2 regions of the Streptomyces sp. NPDC051183 genome follow, and region 2 is predicted to be linked to the other one. Evidence: riboswitches for the same ligand, from Rfam matches in the RefSeq annotation. Region 2 holds a riboswitch; the other holds the start of a gene.

Region 1 (9,143 bases), on a different contig from region 2:
ACAAGATCGTCTACATCTTCCCGATCGGGAAGGTGAGCGCGCTCAACTTCGCCCTGGGCATGACCCTGGGCGCGGCCCTCTTCTGCATCGGCGCGGGCGCGGTCCACTGGGCCCGCACCTTGATGTCCGACGAGGAGATCGCCGACGAGCGCCACGAGATCGCGGCTCCGGCCGACGTCCGGGCCAAGGTCATGCAGGACTTCGCCGATGGCACGGACGAGTCCGCCATCGCCCGTCGTCCCCTGCTGCGCAACACGATGCTCGGCGCGCTGGCCCTGCTGCCGCTGTCCGCCGTCGTGATCCTGCGCGACCTGGGCCCGCTGCCCGAGGACAAGCTCCGCAAGACCATCTGGGCCAAGGGCAAGCTGCTCATCAACCAGAACACGATGGAGCCGCTGCGTCCCGAGGACGTCATCGTCGGTTCGCTGACCTTCGCCATGCCGGAAGGCCTGGAAGAGCACCAGCACGACTTCCAGGTCCAGATCGCCAAGGCCGCCCTGATGATCGTCCGGATCAAGCCGGAGGACATCAAGGACAAGCAGGAGCTGGAGTGGTCCCACGAGGGCATCGTGGCCTACTCCAAGATCTGCACCCACGTCGGCTGCCCGATCAGCCTGTACGAGCAGCAGACGCACCACGTGCTCTGCCCGTGCCACCAGTCCACCTTCGACCTCTCCGACGGCGCCCGAGTCATCTTCGGCCCGGCTGGTCACGCGCTTCCGCAGCTGCGGATCGGCGTCAATGACGAAGGCTTCCTCGAGGCGCTCGGCGACTTCGAAGAGCCCGTCGGCCCTGCTTTCTGGGAGCGCGGATGAGCACTGCCACTGACACTGAACGCAAAGCGCCGGCCGGCGAGCGCGTAGCCGACTGGGCGGACGGCCGCCTGGGCATCTACACCCTCGCCAAGGCGAACATGCGCAAGATCTTCCCGGACCACTGGTCCTTCATGCTGGGTGAGATCTGCCTCTACAGCTTCACGATCCTCATCCTCACGGGTGTGTACCTGACGCTGTTCTTCCACCCGAGCATGAACGAGGTCGTGTACCACGGCTCGTACGTCCCGATGCAGGGCGTCACGATGTCCGAGGCCTTCGCCTCGACGCTCGACATCAGCTTCGACGTCCGCGGCGGTCTGCTCATCCGGCAGATCCACCACTGGTCGGCGCTGATCTTCGTCGCCGCGATGCTCGTGCACATGATGCGCGTGTTCTTCACGGGCGCGTTCCGCAAGCCGCGCGAGGTCAACTGGATCTTCGGCTTCCTGCTGCTGGTCCTCGGCATGTTCACCGGTTTCACCGGTTACTCCCTGCCGGACGACCTGCTCTCGGGCACCGGTGTCCGCTTCATGGAGGGCGCGGTCCTGTCCGTGCCGGTCGTCGGCACGTACCTGTCGTTCTTCCTCTTCGGCGGCGAGTTCCCGGGCGGCGACTTCGTCGCGCGCTTCTACTCGGTGCACATCCTGCTGCTGCCGGGCATCATGATGGGCCTGATCGTGGCCCACCTGATCCTCGTCGTGTACCACAAGCACACCCAGTACGCGGGTCCCGGCAAGACCGAGAAGAACGTCGTCGGCATGCCGCTGCTGCCGGTCTACATGGCCAAGGCCGGAGGCTTCTTCTTCCTGGTCTTCGGTGTCATCGCGGCCATCTCGGCCATCGCGTCGATCAACCCGATCTGGGCGCTCGGCCCGTACCGCCCGGACCACGTGTCCACCGGTGCGCAGCCGGACTGGTACATGGGCTTCTCCGAGGGCCTCATCCGTGCCATGCCGGGCTGGGAGATCAACCTGTGGGGCCACACCCTCGTCCTGGGCGTGTTCGTCCCGCTGATCATCTTCCCGCTGGTCCTGGTCGCGATCGCGGTCTACCCGTTCATCGAGTCCTGGGTCACCGGCGACAAGCGCGAGCACCACATCCTGGACCGCCCGCGCAACGTCCCGACCCGCACGGGCTTCGGTGTGGCCTGGCTGACGTGGTACGTCGTTCTGCTGATCGCCGGTGGCAACGACATGTTCGCGCAGTACTTCCACATGTCGATCGAATCGATCACCTGGTTCGCCCGGATCGGCTTCTTCGTCCTTCCGGTGATCGCGTTCATCATCACCAAGCGGATCTGCCTCGGCCTCCAGCGCCGGGACCGGGACAAGGTGCTGCACGGTCGCGAGACCGGCATCATCAAGCGCCTGCCGCACGGTGAGTTCGTCGAGATCCACGAGCCGCTCTCGCAGGGCAAGCTGCACACGCTCACCTCGTACGAGCAGTACAAGCCGGTCGAGATCGGCCCGACGGTCGACGAGAACGGTGTCGAGCGCAAGGTGAAGCTCACCGAGAAGCTCCGCGCGAAGCTGAGCAAGGGCTACTTCGGCGAGGACAACCAGATTCCGAAGCCCACGGTGGAGGAGTACAAGGAGATCCAGAGCGGCCACGGCCACCACTGATCCCCGCACGGCTTGAACGCATGAGGGACTGATTTCGGTCAGTCCTGGTGTCGCCACGGTGAGAGCCCCGTCCAATCATTGGACGGGGCTCTTTGCCGTTCACCTGCGCTGGATAGGCTGAGACCCTTCCCAATCGACGCGGGCGGCTAGTACGGGGGCGGCCCACCAGCAGCAGGAGCGGACCATGAACGTTGTGACCCCGGCAGGCGGCGACAGCGTGGCGGCCCGTGGCTGGCCGGGCGTCCTCGACGCCCTGCTGAACGGCCAGGACCTGCACGCCGACGACACGGCCTGGGCCATGGACCGGATCATGCGCGGGGAGGCCACCGACGCCCAGATCGCCGGCTTCGTGGTCGCGCTGCGGGCCAAGGGCGAGACGGTCGCGGAGATCACCGGCCTGGTGCGCACCATGTACGAACACGCCAACCTGATCCAGGTGCCGGGCCGGACGGTGGACATCGTCGGCACCGGCGGCGACGGCGCCAAGACGGTGAACATCTCCACGATGTCGGCCGTCGTGGTGGCCGGTACGGGTGCCAAGGTGGTCAAGCACGGCAACCGGGCCGCGTCCTCCGCGAGCGGTTCCTCGGACGTCCTGGAGAAGCTCGGGGTGAACCTCGACCTCACCCCGCAGCGGGTGGTGGAGGTCGTGGAGGAGGCCGGGATCACGTTCTGCTTCGCCGTGAAGTTCCACCCGGCGCTGCGACACGTGGCGGCGGCCCGCAAGGAGCTGGGCATCCGGACCACCTTCAACTTCCTCGGCCCGCTGACCAATCCGGCCCGGGTGCGGGCGCAGGCGACCGGTGTGGCCGATGCCCGGATCGCGCCCATCATGGCGGGCGTGCTGGCCGACCGGGGCTCCTCCGCGCTGGTCTTCCGGGGCGACGACGGCCTGGACGAGCTGACCACGACCGCGACCTCGCGGGTGTGGTGGGTCCGCGACGGCAAGGTCGCGGAGCAGACCTTCGACCCCCGTGACGTGGGCATCTCGCTGGTCGACGTCTCCGCGCTGGGCGGCGGGGACCCCTCGTACAACGCGGACGTCGCCCGCCGGCTGCTGGCCGGCGAGACGGGTCCGGTCCGCGACGCCGTGCTGCTGAACTCGGCGGCCGCGCTGGTGGCCCTGGACCCCGGTACGGGCACGCTGGAGGAGGAGCTGCGGGCCGGCATGGCCCGGGCGGCCGAGGCCATCGATTCGGGCGCGGCCCGGGCGGCGCTCGCCCGGTGGGTGCAGGCCAGTAACCGCTGATCATTTTCGGCCAAGATCCCGGTCCGGAATGTGGACCGGGGTCTTGCGCCGGAGGGATCTTGTGGCAGGATGCTCAGCAGGTCACGAGTGACAGCGTTTAGGCCCCGGCTTGCTGTCCGGCAACCCTCCTTCCGTGGCGGGGTGCCCCGGGTGATGACCAGGTCGTAGGCAGCGAGGTCTACGGCAAGCGCGGATCCCTCGACACCAGGGGTCCTGGTCTCTCGAGGAGTTCCTTCCGTGAGCAAGCGAATGCGATAGGGCGAATCCGCCCCCACTTCAACCCTCGGAACAGGGTCACTTTCGTGTACTCCCGTTCGTTTCCGAGGACTTTCCCGTACCCCGGACGGCCGTAGCGCCGTACCCGCGTACGGGCACTTTCGAAGCCATTCAGCCCTGCCTGCCGGGAGATACCGCCATGTCCGCATTCCTGAACGCCGTCGCCACCACCACCGCCACCTCCGTCGCCGCCGAGGCCGACCCCGCCTGTGCCGCGCCGCTGCCGGTCCTCGGCCGCGACGTCACCGTCCCGCTCGTCACCGGCGGCGAGGTCACCTACGCCGCCCTCGACTACGCGGCCAGCGCCCCGGCCCTGCAGCGCGTCTGGGACGACGTGGCCGCGTACGCCCCGTACTACGGCAGCGTGCACCGCGGCGCCGGCTACCTCTCGCAGCTCTCCACCGACCTCTTCGAGCAGAGCCGGGTCACGGTCGCCGAGTTCCTCGACTGCCGGCCCGCCGACCAGGTCGTCTTCACCCGGTCCACCACCGACTCCCTGAACCTCCTCGCCGCCGTGCTCCCGGCCGGCTGCCAGGTCTTCGTCTTCGAGACCGAGCACCACGCCTCGCTGCTGCCCTGGACGAACGCGCAGGTCACGTACCTCAACGCACCCCGCACCCCGGACGAGGCCGTCGCCACCCTGGAACGGGCGCTCGCCGACCGGGAGCCCTACGGCCCGGCGCTGGTCTGCGTGACCGGCGCGTCCAACGTCACCGGCGAACTGTGGCCGGTGAAGGAGCTCGCCGCCGCAGCGCACGCCCACGGCGCGCGCATCGTCCTGGACGCCGCCCAGCTGGCCCCGCACCACCCCGTCTCGGTGCAGGACCTCGACGTGGACTGGGTCGCCTTCTCCGGGCACAAGCTGTACGCCCCCTTCGGCTCGGGCGTGCTGGCCGGCCGCGCGGACTGGCTCCAGCAGGCCGAGCCGTACCTGGCCGGCGGCGGAGCCTCGCGCAAGGTCGCCCGGCGGGAGGACGGCGGGGTGGACGTCGAGTGGCACACCACCGCCGCGCGGCACGAGGCCGGCTCCCCGAACGTGATCGGCGTGTACTCGATCGCCTCCGCGTGCAGGGCGCTCACCGAGGCCGGCTTCGACACCCTGGTCGCCCGCGAGCAGGAGCTCATCGCCAAGGTCCGCGAGGGCCTGGCCGAGGTCCCGGCGGTCCGGATCCTCTCCCTGTTCGGCGAAGACGCCCCGCGCGTCGGCGTCATCTCCTTCGTCGTCGACGGCTGGAACAGCTCGCACTTCGCCGCCGCGCTGTCCGCCGAGTACGGGATCGGCGTGCGCGACGGGCTGTTCTGCGCCCACCCGCTGGTCCGCACCCTGCTGGGCAGCGAGCCGCAGGCCCAGGGCGAGTGCGGGGCCCCGGAGGCCGCCCCGGGCGAGCGCTCCCTCAACGCCATCCGCGTCAGCTTCGGCGCGGGCACCCCCGACGAGCACGTCGAGCGCTTCGTCCGCGCGGTGCGCGAGCTCGTCCAGGACGGTGCCAAGTGGCAGTACCGCACCGAAGAGGGCCGCTGCGTCCCGGCCGTGTGACAGGGTCGGGCCATGACGTACTGGGACCCGATACCCACAGCCCGCGCGGCGCGGACCGGACCGCTGCCCACCCCGGACGGCGGTACGTGGCTGCCGGATCCGGCCCACGGCGGGTACTGGAACACCAGGCCGGACCGGTGGGACGGGCGCAACTGGCGCAATGTCCCGGGCCCCTTCTACGGCTCCGGGACCGACAGCTGCTGGATGGGCCGGCTGATCGCGCCCGCCAACGTCCTCTACGACGACGAGTGGGGCGAGGAGTTCGTCTACCGCCAGCCCCGCGACGCGCACGAGACGCTCGCGGTGCTCGGCGCGGCCGCCCAGGACCCGATGGTGGGCTACGCCTGCGACGGTGACGACCACTGGACCCCCGAGCTGGTCCGCGCCTGGTGGCGGGACCGCGGCCGGGTGCGGGAGTGGGCCGTCGCCCTGGACCGCACGTGGTCGGCGTCGGCGGAGGCCCAGGAGCGCGAGGCGGCCGCCGGGGCGCGCGACTACGTCGCCCACATCGACGGCGGCCTCGAAGACCACCTGCGCGGCTACCTGTTCCGGCTCTCCGAAGGCCGCCCGGCGGCTCCCGGCGAGAGCCTGCCGGGCCTGTAGGCGTAGGCCCCTACGCGTCCAGGCCGATGGCGAAGGCCGCTTCCAGGTCGTGCTGGGAGTAGGTGCGGAACGCCACGTGGGTGTCCGTCACCTCGACGCCCGGGATCTTGCTGATGCGGCCGGGGATGATGTCCGCCAGGGTCTCGTGGCGGGCGACGCGGACGAGCGCGATCAGGTCGTACGTACCGGTGACGGAGTAGACCTCGCTGACGCTGTCCAGCGCGGCGATGGACTCGGCGATCTCAGGAATGCGGTCCACGCTGGTCTTGATGAGCACGATCGCGGTGATCACGGTTGGCTGTCTCCCTCGCTGGCCGTCGCTGGTCGTCTCACTCTAGTCGTACGCCGGTAGCGCACCCACGCGTAGAGGAACCCGAGCGAGAAGCCCACCACGTGGGCCAGATAGGCGACGCCCGGGCCGCTGCCCGCGCGGTGCGCCGCCAGCCACTGGAGGCCGAACCAGAAGAGCAGGACGATCCACGCCGGGAAGCGCAGCGGCAGGAAGAAGAGGAACGGGAACAGGCTCGTCACCCGGGCCCTGGGGAACAGGCACAGGAAGGCGCCCAGGACCGCCGAGATCGCCCCGGAGGCGCCGACCAGCGTCTGGTCCGAGGAGGCGTTGGCCGCCGCGTACGCGGCCAGGGCCAGGTAGCCCGTACAGACGTAGAAGCAGAGGAACTCCGTCCGGCCCATGCGCTCCTCGGTCATGGCGCCGAAGACGTAGAGGAAGAGCATGTTGCCCAGCAGGTGCAGCCAGCTGCCGTGGATGAACAGCGCCGTGAGCGGCGTCAGCAGGGCGCGGTGGGCCCCCGTGAACAGCTCGTCGGGGACCACGCCCCAGCGGCGGAAGTACTCCGTCCCCGAGACCAGCAGCTCCCCGCCCGTCCCGTAGCCCGGGTTCAGGCCCGAGGCCGGGCCGAGCAGGAACACCACGCAGCACGCGGCGATCAGCGAGTGCGTGACCACCGGGCCCCGGGAGGCCTCGCGCAGGGCCTGCCACCTTACGATCATGCGACCGAGCATGACCCAACCCGACCCACTTGGAGCGGTGGCAGGCCGTAGGGTTACGAGCTGCGCAGTCCGCCGGGTCGTGCGGGCGGCTTTTGATTGAATGAACCATGAAGGAGAGAGCGGCCTGATGACGGTTCCCCTGCCTACCGACACCACCCGGTGGCGCTGCACCCTGTGCGGCAACCTCACGCGGTTCGACGTCACCCGTTCGTCGAAGGTCGTGGAGTACGTCCACTTGGACCTCGCCGGGGAGCCGAAGGTCGAGGAGCGCGAGGTGGTCAATGAGACCATCGAGTCGGTCCGCTGCCGCTGGTGCAACGCGGTGGACCAGATCGAACTCGTGGACAGGCCGGGCGCGGACTCCTGACGGAGCCGTGCCCACACGTACATCACGGTAGGGGTGACGGATTGTGGAGCCAGCAAGCGGCGCTGAGCCGGCCGACGCGGCCGGCGACGCCGCAGAGGTGCTCGACCGCCCGCTGCCGGAAGGCGTGCGGCGCCGGGTGGTCGCGCTCGTCTCGGACGCCTTCGGCGGTCTGACGGTCGCGGACCTCCCGGCGCAGTTGCGCCAGTACGCCCGTTTCACCCCGACCCGGCGCGCCAAGTTCGCGGGCAACGCCATGGCGACGGCGGTCGAGACCGACCCCGTCTTCCGCGGCCGGGTCGCCGAGAAGTTCCGCGAGGCGCAGGCCGAGCTCGCCGGGGCGCTGGACGCGGGCGCCCCGCCCGCGGCCGCCGATCCGCTGGACGTGGCGGCCGCCGCGTACGTCCTGCGGCCGGTCGGCTGGGTCAAGCTGGTGGCCGCCGCGGGCGAGGAGGCGCAGCGCGCCGATGCCGAGCGGGTGGGCGAGGAGACCCGGCGGGAGCTGGACCGCCTCCGCGAGGAACTGGTCCACGTACGGGAGCTGCAGCGCACCGGCGGCGAGCAGGTGCGGGTGGAGCTGGACGCGGCCCGCAAGGAAGCGGAATCGCTTCAGCGCAAACTGCGCAGCGCCCTCAGCGACGTCAAGCGGGGCGAGGCCGCCCTGCGCAAGGTGAACGCCGAGATCGACGGCATCCGCGGTGAGGCGGCCGCGCAGGTGGCCGCAGCCGAGAGCGAGACCCGGCGGCTCAAGTCCCGCCTCGCGGAGGTGGAGACGGCGCTGGAGACCTCGCGCCGGGCCACCCGCGAGGGCCGCAGCATCGAGGACATGCGGCTGCGGCTGCTGCTGGACACCGTGCTGGACGCGGCGGCGGGGCTGCGCCGCGAGCTGGCGCTGCCGCCGGTGTCCACGCGGCCGGCGGACACCGTGGACGCGGTGGAGCCGGGCCTGATGACCCCCAAGGACATCGCGGCGCGCGCCCTGTCGGAGACCGATCCGGCGCTGCTGGACCAGTTGCTGGCGCTGCCTCAGGCGCACCTGGTGGTCGACGGCTACAACGTGACCAAGACGGGCTATCCGACGATGCCCCTGGAGAAGCAGCGCCTGCGGCTGCTGGGCGGGCTGTCGATGCTCGCCGCGCAGACGGGTGCGGAGATGACCTGTGTCTTCGACGGTGCGGAGCTGGCGGCCCCCGTGCTGCTCGCGCCGCCGCGCGGGGTGCGGGTGCTGTTCTCCAAGGCCGGTGTGACGGCGGACGAGCTGATCCGCCAGCTGGTGCGCGCCGAGCCGCCGGGCCGGCCGGTGGTCGTGGTCTCCACCGACCGCGAGGTCGCCGACGGGGTGGCCAAGGCCGGGGCCCGGCCGGTGGCGTCCGCCTTGCTCCTGAAGCGGCTTTCACGCGTTTCGTAACTGCTGAGTCGAATGCCGGAATTGGCAGGACTTCGAGGGAACGTACCGTCAAGTGCCCTGCACGGAGCGTGCGCTGTAGGTAAAGAAGCTGGTCGGAGACCGAGTTTTTTCCCTGCAGGATTTGAACTGATCACAGAAGGGTCACTAGGGTCAGCTCAAACCTTCGTGCGGTAGATCACTCATTCGGGGTGTCGGCGAAGGTGTCGCCGAGTCTTGAGTTCCTTCGGCGGCTCTAGGAAGAAGGAGCTCGCCTTCGTG
Region 2 (9,143 bases):
GCCCGCGATCTCGCCCTGCTGGGTCAGTTCGGCCAGCAGTCCGGCGCGGCGGGCCAGTTCGTCGAGTTCGCCGGTGACGGTGGACGCGACCAGGGTGGTGGTGCCGTGCTCGCGGTGGGTCCGTACTCCCTTGAGGATCTCCTCGGCGGTGCCGGAGGTGAAGGACGCGCCGCCGCCGCCGTGGTTGTGCATGTCCACGAAGCCGGGGACGATCCAGTGGCCGGAGAGGTCGACGACGCGTGCGTCCTCGCGGGCGCTGCCGGCGATGCGGTCGCCGTCGACGATGACGCGGCCGCCCGCCACGGTCCCGGTGGGCAGCACCACGTCGGCGCCGGACAGGACGGTGCTGTGAGCGCTTCCGGACATCAGGCAGGTACCTCCGTGGCGAGTAGGTCCCAGGCGAGCAGCCCTGCGCCCAGGCAACCGGCGGTGTCCCCGAGGGCCGCCGGAACGATGTGGGGCAGCCGCTGGAACGTCACGCGCTCCTCGACGGCCTTCCGTAGTGGTGTGAACAAGGTTTCCCCGGCCTCGGCGAGCCCGCCACCGATGATCAGCGTGCGCGGGTCCAGCAGGGTGATCGCGGTGACCAGCCCGTCCGCGAGTGCGCCGATGGCGGTCAGCCAGACCTCGTGGGCGCGCTCGTCGCCGGATTCGACGGCCTTGGCGCAGTCCGCGGCGTCGGCCTCGGGGTCGCCGGAGGCGCTCGCCCAGGCGCGGCTGACGGCGGAGGCGGAGGCGAGGGTCTCCAGGCAGCCGTGCTGGCCGCAGCCGCAGGCGGGGCCGCCGGGGCGGACCACGATGTGGCCGATCTCGCCCGCGTAGCCGTGGGCGCCCGCCTCGATGCGGCCGGCGATGCCGATGGCGCCGGCGATGCCGGTGCCGAGCGGGACGAAGAGGAACCGGTCGGCGCCGCGGCCCGCGCCGATGCGGCCCTCGGCGAGTCCGCCCGTGCGCACGTCGTGGCCGAGGGCGACCGGGATGCCGCCCAGGCGTCTGCTGAGCAGTTCGCGCATCGGTACGTCGCGCCAGCCCAGGTTCGCCGCGTAGACGGCGATCCCGTTCTCGGCGTCGACGATGCCGGGGACGGCGACCCCGGCGGCCGAGGCGACCGTTCCGTAGCGCTCGCGGCCGAGGTCGAGGAGCTCGGCGGCGAAGTCCTGGATCGTCTCGACGACGGCTTCGGCGCCCCGCTCACGGCCGGTGGCGCGGCGCGCCTCGTGGAGCAGGAGGCCGTCGGCGGCGACGAGGGCGGCCTTCATCCCAGTGCCGCCCACATCGAGGGCGATGACGTGTTCAACGGGTTTCACGGGTGACAGTCTCGCGTGCTGGAAGGGGAAAGGTCTAGTCCACTGAGGAGGGATTGTTGAGTCGCCATACAAAATCGGGACCAAGGTCCGCGCGCTGCCCTGGGCAGAAGCGGAGGAGAGGGCGTGAAGAGGCAGGGGGGAGGCGGGGGAGAGCCGGGGGAGGGGTGCCGTCCGGATGTGGCGGAGCCGCCAAAGTGGTGTAGACCTTACGTGGATCGTACGTACAACAAGGGGTGGCAAGAGAACTGTGAAGGGCCGTTACCTGAGCCTGGCCGTGTCCGGCACCGCACTGTGTCTGACCGCTGTGACGCTGACGGGCTGCGGGGCCGTGTCGAGCCTCACCGGTGACAACGAGGTGACCCTGCGGGTCGTGGCGGCCGACTACGGGGACAATCCGCAGAACTCCTCCGCGGCCTACTGGAAGGAACTCTCGGAGTCCTTCGAGAAGGAACACCCGGGAATCAACGTCGAGGTCAGCGTCTACTCCTGGTCGGAGGTCGACGCCAAGGTCGCCGAGATGGTCAAGGCGGGCAAGGCCCCCGACATCGCGCAGATCGGCGCCTACGCCGACTACGCCGCCGACGGCAAGCTGTACACCGCCGACGAACTGCTCTCCGTACAGACCGAGGCCGACTTCCTGGCGCCGCTCGCCGACGCGGGCAAGGTCAAGCGCGTCCAGTACGGGCTGCCCTTCGTCGCCAGCACCCGGCTGCTCTTCTACAACGAGAAGCTGCTGACGGACGCCGGCGTCATACCCAAGGACGCCAAGACCGGCTGGCAGCCCAAGAGCTGGGCGGACCTCGAAGCGGCCGCCAAGAAGCTCAAGGCCGCCGGCGTGCAGACCCCCTTCGCGCTGCCGCTGGGCCGCGAGGAGGCACAGGCCGAGACGATGATGTGGCTGCTCGCGGGAGGCGGCGGCTACACCGACAACGAGGAGTCGTACGCGATCGACTCCCCGGAGAACGTCAAGACCTTCGAGTTCCTGCGCGACAAGCTGGTCGGGCAGGGCCTGACCGGCGCCGTCGAGCCCGGGAAGCTGGACCGGCAGGCCGCCTTCGACGCCTTCACGCGGGGCGAGGCCGGCATGCTCAACGGGCACCCGACGCTCCTGAAGCAGGCCGGGGAGAAGGGCGTGAAGTTCGGCATGACCGCCATGCCGACGATCGACGGGACCGAGCACTCGGCGATGGGCGTCGCCGACTGGGTGATGGCGTTCAAGAACGGACACCGCACGGAGTCCGGGAAGTTCCTGGACTACCTCTACCAGGCCAAGAACGTGACGGCCTTCACCGGCAAGTACGACCTGCTGCCGGTCACCACGAGCGGCTACCGGGCGATGGACGCCGCCGCCGGGGCCTCGCAGACGCAGCTGAAGACCTTCCTCCAGGCGCTGCCCAGCGCACGGCTGTACCCGGTCGGCAAGAAGTCCTGGGCGGCCGTGAGCGAGGACGTCAAGCAGAACATCGGCAAGAGCGTGCAGCCGGGCGGGCAGCCCGCGAAGGTCCTGGAGGACATCGCGGGCGCGGCGCGGGCCGCCGACCCCCGCTGAAACCCGGGTGTCAGCCGGCGGCGTTAATCTGGCCGTATGACGGACGAGGGGCGGCTGACCGCTGAGGAAGCGGCCGTGCTCGCCTACGAAGGCCGCACCTGGCCGGGGCCCGGGGCCAAGGAGCGGGCCATACGGGAAGGACTGGGGATGGCCCCGGTCCGGTACTACCAGCTGATCAACGCGCTGATGGACGACCCCCGGGCCCTGGAGCACGCGCCGGGCACGGTGAACCGGCTGCGGCGGATCCGCGAGGCCCAGCGGGCCCGGAGATGACGGGTCGGGGGCGCTCGCCGCGGACGTGGTCCGCGCCGTAGCCGTCGCCCCGCTCGGCCGTTAGGGTCGTGCGTATGGGGAGCCATCCGCACGACCTGCCGATGCCCGTCACCGTTGCCGGACGCGAGGGACTCGAAGCCCTCCTCCGGGTACCCCGGCGCTCCGTGGTCGCCCTCGACTTCGACGGCACCCTCGCCGAGATCGTCCCGGACCCGGACCAGGCGCGCGCCCACCCCGGTGCCGTCCCCGCACTCGCCGCGCTGGCCCCCGAGGTCGCGTCGGTGGCCGTGGTCACCGGACGGCCCGCCGGGGTCGCGGTCCGCTACGGGGGCTTCGCCGGCGTCTCCGGCCTGGAGCACCTGGTGGTGCTGGGCCACTACGGGGCCGAGCGGTGGGACGCGGTGTCCGGGATCGTGCACGCGCCGGCCGAGCACCCCGGGGTGGCGGCCGTACGGGCCGAGCTGCCGGGCTTCCTGGACGCGATCGGCGCGTGGCGCGGGACCTGGATCGAGGAGAAGGGCCGGGCGCTCGCGGTCCACACCCGGCGGGCGGCCGACCCGTCCGCGGCCTTCGAGGCCCTGCGCGAACCCCTGGCCGAACTCGCCGCGCGGCACGGGCTGATGGTCGAGCCGGGCCGTGCCGTACTGGAGCTGAGGCCGCCGGGCATGGACAAGGGCGTGGCGCTGTCGGAGTACCTGGCCGAGACGGGCGCGGAGGCCGTGCTGTACGCCGGCGACGACCTGGGCGACCTCGCGGCGTACTCGGCGGTGGAGAAGCTCCGGACCGACGGCATGCCGGGGCTGCTGGTGTGCAGCGGCTCGGCGGAGGTCCCGGAGCTGGCCGCCCGTGCCGATCTCGTCCTCGACGGGCCCGCGCAGGTCGTCGCGCTCCTGTCGCGCCTGGCCGTCGCCCTGCGGGGCTGACCGGCCCCTGCCCGTGAGGCCGTCGCCCTGCGGGGCTGACCGGCCCCTGCCCGTGAGGCCGCTGCCCTGCGGGGCTGACCGGCCCCTGCCCGTGAGGCCGCTGCCCTGTGGGCTGACCGGCCCCTGCCCGTGCGGCGCCGTTGCGGGGCTCCGCCCCGTACCCCGCGCCTCAAACGCCGGCGGGGCTGGATTTCGGCTGATGCCGCCCGCCCGGTGCGGCTGGATTGCGCGAAGCGCAACTGCAGCGCCGCCGCGCAATTGCAGCCCGGCGAGTTCCAGCCCCGCCGGCGTTTGAGGCGCGGGTCCGGGCGGAGCCCGCGGGGGGCCGCGCCTCGGGGGTGCCGCCCGGCGGAGCCGGACACGGCAGCGGACCCCCTAAGTGCTGAGGGCGGTGAGCTGCGCGGCGAACCACTGGGCCGGGGGGAGCGCAACGGCGGCCGCCGCGAGCCGCTTCGTGCGCTCGGCGCGCTCCGCCGCCGGCATGGACAGCGCCGCGTGCAGGGCCTGCGCCGTCTGTGTCACGTCGTACGGGTTCACCGTCAGCGCGTCCTCGCGGAGCTCCTCGTACGCCCCCGCCCCGGTCGACAGCACCAGCGCGCAGCCCGCCTCCGACACCACCGGGATCTCCTTCGCCACCAGGTTCATCCCGTCCCGCACCGGGTTCACCAGTGCCACGTCCGCCATCCGGTACGCCGCCAGCGAGCGCGCGAAGTCGTCCTGCACCGACACCAGCACCGGCTGCCAGTCCGCCGTGCCGAACTCCGCGTTGATCTCCGCCGCCAGCTCCGCGACCGACTCCGTGTACGCCCGGTACACCGCCAGGTCCTGCCGCGACGGATAGGCGGAGGCCAGGTGCACCACCCGCCCGCGCCACTCGGGGCGGGCCGTCAGCAGCTCCCGGTACGCCAGCAGGCCGCGCAGGATGTTCTTCGACAGCTCGGTCCGGTCCACCCGCACGATCGTCTTCAGGTCCCCGACCTCCGCCCGCAGCCCGGCCAGCTTGTCGTCCACCTCCGGCCGGTGCGCCAGCGCCCGCAGTTCGTCCGCGTCCACGCCCAGCGGGTACGCGGACACCTCCGTCCGCTGCCCGGCCGGGCAGCAGCTCAGGAAGTTCTCCGCCCACTGCGACGTGTGGAACCCCAGCCGGTCCGCACCGAGCATCCCCCGCAGCAGCTGCTCCCGGACGTCGTCCGGGAGCATGCCCAGGAAGTCCCGCGAAGCCCACGGCGTGTGCGTGAAGTGCCCGATCCGCAGGTCCGGCCGCAGCTCGCGCAGCGCACCCGGCACCAGCGCCAGGTGGTAGTCCTGCACCAGGACGCGGGCCCCCTGCGCCGCCTCCTGCGCGAGAGCCTCGGCGAAGGCCCGGTTGTACCGCACGTACGACGCCCACCGCCGCCGGAACTCCGCGTCGAAGACCGGCTCGCGCGGGACGTCGTACAGGTGGTGGTGGGTGAACCACAGCACCGAGTTCGCGATGCCGTTGTACGCGTCGTCGTACACCTCGGGATCGATGTCCAGCATCCGGACCCCTGGCTCGGCGACGCCCCTGCGCACCGCCTCCCGGTCCGCGTCCGACAGCGCGGCGCAGATCCACAGCGCCTGCGGCTGCTCGGCCAGGGCCGCCGAGAGACCGGAGACGAGTCCGCCCCCGCCGCGCCGGGCGCTGAGCGTGCCGTCGGCGGCCAGGGCGTACGAGAGCGGGCCGCGGTTGGCGGCGACGAGTACCTGAGAAGCCATGCGGCGAACCTAGCCCGGCCCGTGCCCGCTCAAACGTCAGTTCCTCCCGGGCGTTTTCCCCGGTTACGCCACACGACGGCGCGCGTACTCCTCGATGTCGCGCATCGGCGGCCGCTCCTCGGTGTCCACCGCGTACGTGTGCGGGACGAAGCCGTCCGGGCCCCGATCGAACTGGGTCAGCTCCGGCCGTACGAGGTGCCCGCGCGAGAGCCGCAGCTGGGCCGTGCGGTAGATCGCCGCGGCCATCCGGCCCAGCGCCTGGCCGTCCTGGTGGCGGTGCAGGCGTACCCCCACGTCCACCTGGGCCAGCGCGTCGAGCCCGACCGTGTGCAGCGCGTCCACCAGCAGGCCCAGCTCGACCCCGTACCCCACGGGGAAGGGCAGCCGCTCCAGCAGGGAGCGGCGTACGGCGTACTCACCGCCCAGGGGCTGTACGAAACCGGCGAGTCTCGGCCAGTGGAGGTTGAGCAGCGGGCGCGCCACCAGCTCGGTGACCCGCCCGCCCTGGCCGGGGGCGTCGCCGAGCGGACGGTCGTACATCGCCTTGACGAACTGCACGTCCGGATCGGTCAGCAGCGGGCCCACGATCCCGGACACGAAGGCGGCGGAGAAGTCGCGCAGGTCGGCGTCGACGAAGCACACGATGTCGCCGGTGGTGACCAGCAGCGAGCGCCACAGCACCTCGCCCTTGCCGTGCAGGGCCGGGATCCGCGGCAGGATCTCGTCGCGGTGCACCACCCGGGCGCCGGCCTTCGCCGCGACCTCCGCGGTGCCGTCGGTGGAGCCCGAGTCGATCACGACCAGCTCGTCCACCAGGGGGACGGGCAGTCCCTCGATCAGATCGCGCCGGATCACCTCGACGATATCGCCGACCGTCGCTTCCTCGTCGAGCGCGGGCAGCACCACGCTGACCGTGGTCCCCGCTGCCCGCTTGGCGGAAAGCAGCTGGTCGAGCGGTCGGTCGGCGGCGGACCAGGAGCGGTCTGCCAGCCAGCGCTCCACCTCTTCCAGCACCTTCTGCACTCCCTGGTTCATCATCGGGTTCATTACTGGTTTGGACCGAAATGTGATCCATCTCGCGGTTCGGACGGCTGTCTCAACCGCCCGGGCCTTCGGTTACAGTCTTGAACAACGCGAAGGTCCACCGCATGCCGGGGGTCCCCGCGTACAAACGCACCGGCGCGCCATAGAGCGCGTGTGCCGGTGCCATACCGCTCATCCAGAGGGGCAGAGGGACACGGCCCGTTGAAGCCCCGGCAACCCTCCAGTCGGTTCTCGCGATGCGTTTTTGCGCACTCCCGCGAGGTCCCCGGCTAGGGAAGGTGCCAATTCCGTCTCATGGCGAAGTGCGCCATGGGGAAGATGAGGAGAAAGGGCCTCGCCATCATGGCTGCACAGACTGCTCCCACCTCTGTCGATCTCGGACCTGCCACCGGCCTTTCCTGCCGCGAGTGCGGAACCCGCTTCGAGCTCGGTCCGATCTTCGCCTGCGCCGAGTGTTTCGGACCGCTGGAAGTCGCCTACGACCTCCCCCTCGGTGACCCCGAGGCGCTGCGCGCGGCGATCGAGGCCGGACCCCAGAACATCTGGCGCTACGCGCCGCTGCTGCCCGTCCCCGCGGACGTGGCCTCCAAGCCGAGCCTGAACCCCGGCTTCACCAAGCTCGTGGACGCGGCCAACCTGGCCAAGGAGCTCGGCGTCACCGGCAAGCTCTACGTCAAGGACGACTCCGGCAACCCGACGCACTCCTTCAAGGACCGCGTCGTGGCCATCGCCGTCGAGGCCGCCCGCGCCTTCGGCTTCACCACGCTCTCCTGCTCCTCCACCGGCAACCTGGCCGGCGCCGTCGGCGCCGCGGCCGCCCGGGCCGGCTTCCGCTCGTGCGTGTTCATCCCGCACGACCTGGAGCAGGGCAAGGTCGTCATGGCCGGTGTGTACGGCGGCGACCTGGTCGGCATCGAGGGCAACTACGACGACGTCAACCGCTTCTGCTCGGAGCTCATCGGCGACCCGCTGGGCGAGGGCTGGGGCTTCGTCAACGTCAACCTCCGCCCGTACTACGGCGAGGGCTCCAAGACCCTGGCGTACGAGATCTGCGAGCAGCTCGGCTGGCAGCTGCCCGACCAGATCGTGATCCCGATCGCGTCCGGCTCGCAGCTGACGAAGATCGACAAGGGTCTGCAGGAGCTGATCAAGCTCGGCCTGGTCGAGGACAAGCCGTACAAGATCTTCGGCGCCCAGGCCGAGGGCTGCTCCCCGGTGTCCACCGCCTTCAAGGCCGGTCACGAGGTGGTCCGCCCGCAGAAGCCGAACACCATCGCCAAGTCGCTGGCCATCGGCAACCCGGCGGACGGCCCGTACGTCCTGGACATCGCCCGCCGCACCGGCGGCTACGTCGAGGACGTCAACGACGAGCAGGTCGTCGAGGCCATCAAGATCCTGGCGCAGACCGAGGGCATCTTCGCCGAGACCGCGGGCGGCGTGACCGTCGGCGTGACGAAGAAGCTCATCGAGAACGGGCAGCTCGACCCGGCGCTGACCACCGTGGTCCTGAACACCGGCGACGGCCTCAAGACCCTGGAGGCGGTGGCCGCGGACAGCGGGCAGACCGCCACCATCCGCCCGAGCCTGGACGCGTTCCGCGCCGCCGGCCTGGTCTGATCCTCTCTCCCTGCACACCGGAAAGGCAGAAGCGCCATGAGCGTCAACGTCCGCATCCCCACCATCCTGCGCACCTACACCGGCGGCAAGGCCGAGGTCCCCGCCGAGGGCGCGACCCTCGCCGAGGTCATCGAGTCCCTGGAGAAGAGCCACCCGGGCATCGCCGCGCGCGTCCTGGACGACCAGGGCAAGCTGCGCCGCTTCGTGAACGTCTACGTCAACGACGACGACGTGCGTTTCGAGGGCGGACTGCAGACGGTGACGCCGGAAGGCGCCGGCATCTCGATCATTCCGGCCGTCGCGGGCGGCTGATCCCGGCCGGCCGGCGTCCGGCTGGCACGTAAAATCTAGAATTGCCCCCTCCGCTAATAAGCGGAGGGGGCAATTCTGCTTGGTTGGGCGCGGTAGGGTTGGGGAAGTCCCCTCCGCTGTTCTTGCCCGCCGCATATGAGCGGGTCGCATGAGGGTTGACATTGAGTCAACATGCAAGTGCCGTATGGGCTGTTTGCGGTGCTATGCCGGGTCCGAGTTGCCCTGGAAGATGCCAGCTTTTCACTCTATTTCAATCTTTCCCCGTGTCCAGAATTCTCGTCGGATTGACCTGTTGCAGACAGCAGCGGTGCGGATACATTCAGCCCCGGTCGAGGCGTTCCGGCGCAAGTTCTGACCCGGGACCGCGAAGTGCGGTCCTGC

Evidence for each region. A riboswitch is a leader RNA that binds a small molecule or an ion and turns the genes downstream of it on or off. The one in region 2 is predicted to bind S-adenosylmethionine.
Region 1: linked by a shared signal. The riboswitch ahead of AB0M99_RS05290 (aminotransferase class V-fold PLP-dependent enzyme) and the one ahead of thrC (threonine synthase) in region 2 are both predicted to bind S-adenosylmethionine.

The regions. Positions count from the first base shown of each region.
Region 1 is NZ_JBFBBA010000004.1:181,793-190,935, forward strand. It holds gene AB0M99_RS05275 (Rieske 2Fe-2S domain-containing protein) at 1-815, shown strand, start outside; gene AB0M99_RS05280 (cytochrome bc complex cytochrome b subunit) at 812-2,437, shown strand; gene trpD (anthranilate phosphoribosyltransferase) at 2,622-3,686, shown strand; SAM riboswitch class IV at 3,766-3,882, shown strand; gene AB0M99_RS05290 (aminotransferase class V-fold PLP-dependent enzyme) at 4,102-5,499, shown strand; gene AB0M99_RS05295 (hypothetical protein) at 5,512-6,102, shown strand; gene AB0M99_RS05300 (Lrp/AsnC ligand binding domain-containing protein) at 6,113-6,394, opposite strand; gene AB0M99_RS05305 (rhomboid family intramembrane serine protease) at 6,391-7,113, opposite strand; gene AB0M99_RS05310 (hypothetical protein) at 7,241-7,480, shown strand; gene AB0M99_RS05315 (NYN domain-containing protein) at 7,521-8,885, shown strand; gene AB0M99_RS05320 (NlpC/P60 family protein) at 9,141-9,143, shown strand, end outside.
Region 2 is NZ_JBFBBA010000037.1:18,457-27,599, forward strand. It holds gene nagA (N-acetylglucosamine-6-phosphate deacetylase) at 1-366, opposite strand, end outside; gene AB0M99_RS28215 (ROK family protein) at 366-1,259, opposite strand; gene AB0M99_RS28220 (extracellular solute-binding protein) at 1,555-2,856, shown strand; gene AB0M99_RS28225 (DUF3263 domain-containing protein) at 2,893-3,129, shown strand; gene otsB (trehalose-phosphatase) at 3,204-4,052, shown strand; gene AB0M99_RS28235 (trehalose-6-phosphate synthase) at 4,428-5,789, opposite strand; gene AB0M99_RS28240 (glucosyl-3-phosphoglycerate synthase) at 5,853-6,803, opposite strand; SAM riboswitch class I at 7,002-7,158, shown strand; gene thrC (threonine synthase) at 7,152-8,450, shown strand; gene AB0M99_RS28250 (MoaD/ThiS family protein) at 8,487-8,762, shown strand.